2 regions of the Pseudomonas tohonis genome follow, and region 1 is predicted to be linked to the other one. Evidence: predicted binding sites of a transcription regulator. Region 1 holds the regulator's gene; the other holds the start of a gene.
What was found. Region 1 encodes LexA, which represses DNA repair genes until DNA is damaged. Its sites were predicted from a motif close to CTGTNTNNNNANACAG; they were not measured.

Region 1 (3,405 bases):
CATGCCAACGTCCTTTCTGGAAATAGTCGAGCTGCCCGACGGCCGCATCATCCTGCGCCGCGCGGAAGACGAGGAGGCGTTGGTTACGCTGGACTTCTCTTCCGACGCCAAGGCGTTCCTGCAAGGGCATCACCTGGAAGTCGCCAAGGCCATGCTCAACGTGGGCGTACAGATGGCCGGTCGTCTTGCTGAAGGTGAAGTGGATCACGACGAAGGCCCGCGCGTCCTGCATTGATGGACGCTTGGTCGGCTCCTTCGTAACCGATTATTCCCCTCGACTGTTACCAATCCATTGCGGCCTTGTTCCGGTCGTGGGCTCGATTCCTATCCCAGCCGGATGTTTAGGCTTTGTGCGCCACCCTGGCGTGCTGCCTGGGCGAGTGCCTGTTTCTCCGTCCGGTTCAAACGCAGCCAACTGACTACGGTGTGGCTACGGCCTAGTCGAAGGGCTTCGCATGTCAATTCCAGCGCACTGCGCTCTCCCCGGGGCTCGAGGAGCAGGATACGCTCGCGATTCAGCCCGGCATCCCGCAACCAGCCCTGGGTAAGGCTGGCGGGCGCGCCGATCAATGTCAGCCAGCGGGCATCCTGCTCCTGGCTGAGTTCGCGAAGGATGGGGGCTAGCAGGTGGCGGCAATGCCCGGCAGCGCCGCTCAGCGACAGCTCGCTGAAGGCTTCGGGTTCCTCTTCCCATTGCTCGTCGAGTTCCAGCGCAAGTGGCACCGGGCTGGCGACTATGGCGTCATGGAAAAGCGGTAGTTGGGTTCGGCCAAACGATTGCGGGAACTGCATGACGCCTCCTGTTAGCGGCGGATGACGCCGACGCTCAAGCCTTCGATGACCAGATCCCGCTCCTGAAGGTCCACCTCGATCGGTGCGAAATCCGGGTTCTCGGCGATCAGCCAGACCTTGTTGCCCTCGCGTTTGAAGCGTTTGACGGTGACCTCGTCATCCAGGCGGGCTACGACGATCTGGCCGTTGCGGGCCTCGCGGGTGGTATGGACGGCGAGCAGGTCCCCATCGTGGATGCCGACATCCTTCATGCTCATGCCGCTCACGCGCAGCAGGTAGTCGGCGCGGGGATGGAAGAACTCCGGGTTGATCCGGCAGGATTCTTCGATGTTCTGCTGGGCGAGTATGGGAGCGCCGGCAGCAACGCGACCGATGATCGGCAGGCCGTCTTCCTCGGTGCTGGGCTCGAAGCCGGGGATGCGGATGCCGCGGGAGGCGCCGGGAGTCATCTCGATCGCCCCCTTTCGGGCCAGCGCCTTGAGGTGCTCTTCGGCAGCATTGGGCGACTTGAAGCCCAGTTCCTGGGCGATCTCCGCACGGGTGGGCGGATAGCCGTTGTCTTCGATGCAGCGCTTGATGAACGCGAGGATCTCGGCTTGGCGGGGCGTGAGTTTCAGCATGTCGGCGCTCTGTCTTTTTATACAGTGACTGGAATTATATACAGTGATCATCGCTTGGCAACAAGTCTTCTCTGCATCCTTTCGCCGTGTGGCTTGTGGCTCTAGTGACTTGCCTGTCGTCTTGCGTGAATATGGCGCTTGCGAGCCGTGACCGGGGCGTCAGAAGGTGGTGTGCGCGACTTGACAAGGCAGCGGCTTGAAACGTATGTTTCAAACAAGTGTTTGTCAGGCGGAGGAGCCATGGCCCAGTCGGAAACCGTCGAACGCATTCTTGATGCTGCGGAACAGCTGTTCGCGGAGAAGGGCTTCGCCGAGACTTCGTTGCGTTTGATCACCAGCAAGGCGGGTGTGAACCTGGCTGCTGTGAATTATCACTTCGGCTCGAAGAAGGCGCTGATCCAGGCGGTGTTCTCGCGCTTCCTCGGGCCTTTCTGCCAGAGTCTGGAGCGTGAGCTCGATCGCCGGCAGGCGAAGAGCGAGGCGCGCGCGACGCTCGAAGAGCTGCTGGAGATGCTGGTGGAGCAGGCGCTGGCGGTGAAGCCACGCAGCGGTAATGACCTGTCCATCTTCATGCGCCTGCTGGGGCTGGCGTTCAGCCAGAGCCAGGGCCACCTGCGCAAGTACCTGGAAGAGGTGTACGGCAAGGTCTTCCGTCGTTACATGCTGCTGGTCAACGAGTCGGCGCCCAAGGTGCCGCCACTCGAGCTGTTCTGGCGCGTGCACTTCATGCTCGGTGCCGCCGCGTTCAGCATGTCCGGCATCAAGGCGTTGCGCGCGATGGCCGAGACCGATTTCGGCGTGAACACTTCCATCGAACAGGTGATGCGCCTGATGGTGCCCTTCCTGGCAGCCGGCATGCGTGCCGAGACCGGACTGTCCGACGAAACCCTTTCAAAAGCGGTCCTGAAACCGCGCAGCAAGTCCCCGAGTACGCCTGCCAAGGCCTGATCCCGGTGGGCGAGGGCAGGGGGATCGGCTAAGCTAGCGCCCCATGCCCGACCTCGATCTCCTTCATATTTCCATCGCCGACCAGCGCCTCTACGGCTTCGCCAAAGAGCGTCTGGTGCTGCGTCTTCCCGTTTCCACCGCGCTCAACGGCGCCGGTGAGCAGAGTGGCTCCAATCGTACGCCTCGCGGCCTTCACCAAGTGCGAGCGAAGATCGGCGAGGGGCTGCCGCAAGGTGCGGTGCTGCGCGGCCGTCGCTGGACCGGCGAGACCTGGACGCCCGAGTTGCACGCGCAGTTCCCCGGTCGCGACTGGATCCTCAGCCGCATCCTCTGGCTGAGCGGTTGCGAGCCCGGGCGCAACCGCCTGGGCAAGGTCGACACCATGCGTCGCTACATCTACCTGCACGGCACGCCGGACACCGAGCCCATGGGCGTACCGCTGTCCCATGGCTGCGTACGCCTGCGCAATGCCGACCTGCTTGAACTCTTCCCCCGCGTTCCCGTCCATTGTGCGGTGCGGATCGACGAAGCGCCCCGGCCTGACTGGGCCGCGGCAGAACTCTCCTAAGGAATCCCATGCAAGGCTCCCTGATGCTGGACATCGGCGGCACCTGGCTGACCGCTGAGGATCGCCAGATCCTGCGGCAGCCGGAAGTGGCCGGCCTGATCATCTTCGCGCGCAATATCGAGGACCCGCGCCAGGTGCGCGAACTCTGCGCCTCCATCCGCGCCCTGCGCCCGGACCTCATTCTCGCCGTCGACCAGGAAGGCGGGCGCGTGCAGCGTCTGCGCCAGGGGTTCGTGCGCCTGCCGGCCATGCGCGCGCTGGCCGACAACGCCAATGCCGAGGCGCTGGCCCGGCAGTGTGGCTGGCTCATGGCGACCGAAGTCCTGGCCGTCGGGCTGGATATCAGCTTCGCCCCGGTGCTCGACCTCGATCACCAGCGCAGCGCCGTGGTCGGCAGCCGTGCCTTCGAGGGCGATCCGCAGCGCGCCACCGACCTGGCCGGTGCCTTCATCGAGGGCCTGCGTGCCGCCGGCATGG
Region 2 (3,405 bases), 3.0 Mb from region 1:
TGGAAGAAGGCGACCTGCGGGTCGCCTTTTTCATTTATGGGATTGTAGGAGGAGTCAGCCCTGTGCGCTGGTGACCATCTTCCTGGCGTGGGCGATGGACTCTTCGGTGAGGTCCAGGCCGCCGAGCATGCGGGCGATTTCTTCGATGCGCGCCGCCTCGGTGAGATTGGTCACGGCGGTGCGGGTTTCCTTGCTGCCGCGCACCTTGTGCACGAACAGGTGGTTGTGGCCTTGCGCCGCCACTTGCGGCAGGTGCGTCACGGTGAGCACCTGGCCACGTTCACCGAGCCGGCGCAGCAACTGGCCGACGACTTCCGCGGTGGGGCCGCCGATGCCCACGTCCACTTCGTCGAACACCAGTGTGGGGACGCGGGATGTCTGCGCGGTGATCACCTGGATAGCCAGGCTGATGCGCGACAGCTCGCCACCCGAGGCGACCTTGGCCAGGGCCTTGAGAGGTTGGCCGGGGTTGGCGCTGACCAGGAATTCGACCTGCTCCAGGCCGTTGGCCTGCGGGTCCTGGCTCTGGATCGGGTGCAGTTCGATGGTGAAGCGTCCGCCGGGCATGCCCAGGCGCTGCATCTCGGCTTCCACTGCCTTGGCCAGCTTGCCGGCGGATTTGCCACGCAGCTTGCTGAGTTCTCCGGCCTTGGCCTGGTAGTGGCGGGTGTAGGACGCGAGCTCTTCGGTCAGGCGCTCGACCGCTTCGTCATCCGCATTCAGCGCTTCGATCTCCTCCAGCAGCGATTGCTGCAGGCTGGCCAGTTCGCTTGGATGAACGCGGTGTTTGCGCGCGAGCGTGTAGATGGTGTCGAGGCGCTCTTCCAGTTGCTGCTGGCGTTGCGGGTCGGCGTCGAAATGATCGATGAAGCGATTGATCTCGCCGACCGCTTCCTCCACCTGGATCTGCGCGCTGGCCAGCAGGTTGACGGCTTCGGCGATGGCGCCTTGCTGGGTGTTGAAGGCGGTCAGGCGGTTGAGGCTGGAGGTGAGGGCGCTGAGCACGTTGCCCGCGTCGCTCTCGCTGCACATGTCCAGCACCTGGCGGCAGCCTGCGAGCAGGCTTTCGGCGTTGGACAGGTTCTTATGCTCCTGCTCCAGCTGGTCGAGCTCGCAGTCGCCGAGGGCAAGATTCTCCAGCTCTTCCAACTGGTAGCTGAGCAACTGGTGGCGGGCGCGTTGTTCTTCGCCGCTGCGGGAGAGGCGTTCCAGTTCCTGGCGGGTCTGCTTCCAGCGTTGCGCGGCGAGTTGCACCTGGCGCGCCAGCTCGCTGGCACCGGCGAATTCGTCCAGCAGGCGACGGTGGGTGTCGAGCTTGAGCAGAGACTGGTGTTCGTGCTGGCTGTGGATGTCGATCAGCAGCTCGCCGAGGGTCTTGAGGTCGCCCTGTGGGCAGGGGGTGCCATTTATATAGGCGCGCGAGCGGCCTTCGGCGGTGATGACCCGGCGCAGGATGCAGGGGCCGTCGTTGTCCAGGTCGCGTTCGGCGAGCCAGGTGCGGGCCTCGGGGATGTCGTGCAGGTCGAAGCTGGCGAGGATGTCCGCCTTGTCCGCTCCCGGCCTTACCACGCCGCTGTCGGCACGATCGCCCAGGGTCAGACCCAGGGCATCGAGCATGATCGACTTGCCCGCGCCGGTCTCGCCGGTGATCACCGACATGCCGCCAGCGAGTTCGAGATCGAGGTGTTCGACGATGGCGTAGTTGTGAACGGAAAGGTGGACCAGCATGGCGGCACTCCCAGGGCGATGGCTGGGTATTTATACAGTGTTTGTTTTCCGCCTGACAATCACCCCGCCCCCTTGAACCGACAAATTGCGACCCCATATAGGCGGACAGATCGCCGGGTTATTGCCCGGCCCGTTTTTGAAAGGAGGAACGCATGGCTGACGAACAGACCCTGGACAACCAGAACCCTGAGGCGAACACCGCTACCGAGGCCGCCGGCGGCGAAGACCTCGTGACCCGTGTGCAGACGCTGGAAGAGCAGTTGGCCGCGGCCCAGGATCAGTCCCTGCGCGTTGCCGCCGAGTTGCAGAACATCCGCCGGCGCGCCGAGCAGGATGTGGAGAAGGCGCACAAGTTCGCGCTGGAGAAATTCGCCAATGACCTGTTGCCGGTGGTGGACAGCCTCGAGCGCGGCCTGGAGCTGAGCAGCGCCGAGGACGAGGCCATCAAGCCGGTGCGCGAGGGCATGGAACTGACCCTCAAGCTGTTCCACGACACCCTCAAGCGCTACCAGCTCGAGGCGGTCGATCCTCATGGGGCGCCGTTCAATCCGGAACACCATCAGGCGATGGCGATGCAGGAAAGCACCCATGTGGAACCGGGCACCGTGCTCAAGGTGTTCCAGAAGGGCTACCTGCTCAACGGCCGCCTGCTGCGCCCCGCCATGGTGGTGGTCAGCAAGGCGCCGGCCGAAGTGCCGCCGTCCATCGACGAGCAGGCTTGAAATCCGGGCTGCGGCCCCCATCTGTTTAACCAAGCGTATTCATGCTGCCGCGACTAGTGAAACGGGGTCTCGGCAAATCCAAAGTTTCGGGAGAGAGAACATGGGCAAAATCATCGGTATCGACCTGGGGACCACCAACTCCTGCGTCGCCATCCTGGAGAACGGCAACGTCAAGGTGATCGAGAACGCCGAAGGCACTCGCACCACGCCGTCGATCATCGCTTACACCAACGACGGCGAGATCCTTGTCGGCCAGTCCGCCAAGCGCCAGGCGGTCACCAACCCGCACAACACCCTGTACGCCGTGAAGCGCCTGATCGGTCGTCGCTTCGAAGAAGACGTCGTGCAGAAAGACATCAAGATGGTCCCCTACAAGATCGCCAAGGCCGACAACGGTGACGCCTGGGTCGAGGTGAAGGGCCAGAAGATGGCGCCGCCGCAGATTTCCGCGGAAGTGCTGAAGAAGATGAAGAAGACCGCCGAAGACTACCTCGGCGAGACCGTGACCGAAGCGGTGATCACCGTTCCGGCCTACTTCAACGACAGCCAGCGCCAGGCCACCAAGGATGCCGGTCGTATCGCCGGCCTCGACGTCAAGCGCATCATCAACGAGCCGACCGCGGCTGCGCTGGCCTATGGCATGGACAAGGCCAAGGGCGACCACACCGTGATCGTCTATGACCTGGGTGGCGGTACCTTCGACGTGTCGGTCATCGAGATCGCCGAAGTCGACGGCGAGCACCAGTTCGAGGTTCTGGCCACCAACGGCGACACCTTCCTGGGTGGTGAGGACTTCGACATCCGCCTGATCGACTACCTCGTCGACGAGTTCAAGAAAGAATCCGGCATGGATCTCAAGGGCGACCCCCTGGCCATGCAGCGCCTGAAGGAAGCTGCCGAGAAGGCCAAGATCGAGCTGTCCTCCAGCCAGCAGACCGACGTCAACCTGCCGTAC

Region 2: recN (DNA repair protein RecN) is a predicted target of LexA. The motif match lies at 1,751-1,766, and genes of this name have one in related genera.

What each region holds. Positions count from the first base shown of each region.
Region 1 is NZ_AP023189.1:1,973,837-1,977,241, forward strand. Features, by position in the region: gene HSX14_RS09120 (hypothetical protein) at 2-235, shown strand; gene sulA (SOS-induced cell division inhibitor SulA) at 325-792, opposite strand; gene lexA (transcriptional repressor LexA) at 804-1,412, opposite strand; gene HSX14_RS09135 (TetR/AcrR family transcriptional regulator) at 1,653-2,360, shown strand; gene HSX14_RS09140 (L,D-transpeptidase) at 2,404-2,928, shown strand; gene nagZ (beta-N-acetylhexosaminidase) at 2,937-3,405, shown strand, end outside.
Region 2 is NZ_AP023189.1:5,768,449-5,771,853, reverse strand. Features, by position in the region: gene recN (DNA repair protein RecN) at 55-1,728, opposite strand; gene grpE (nucleotide exchange factor GrpE) at 1,881-2,450, shown strand; gene dnaK (molecular chaperone DnaK) at 2,551-3,405, shown strand, end outside.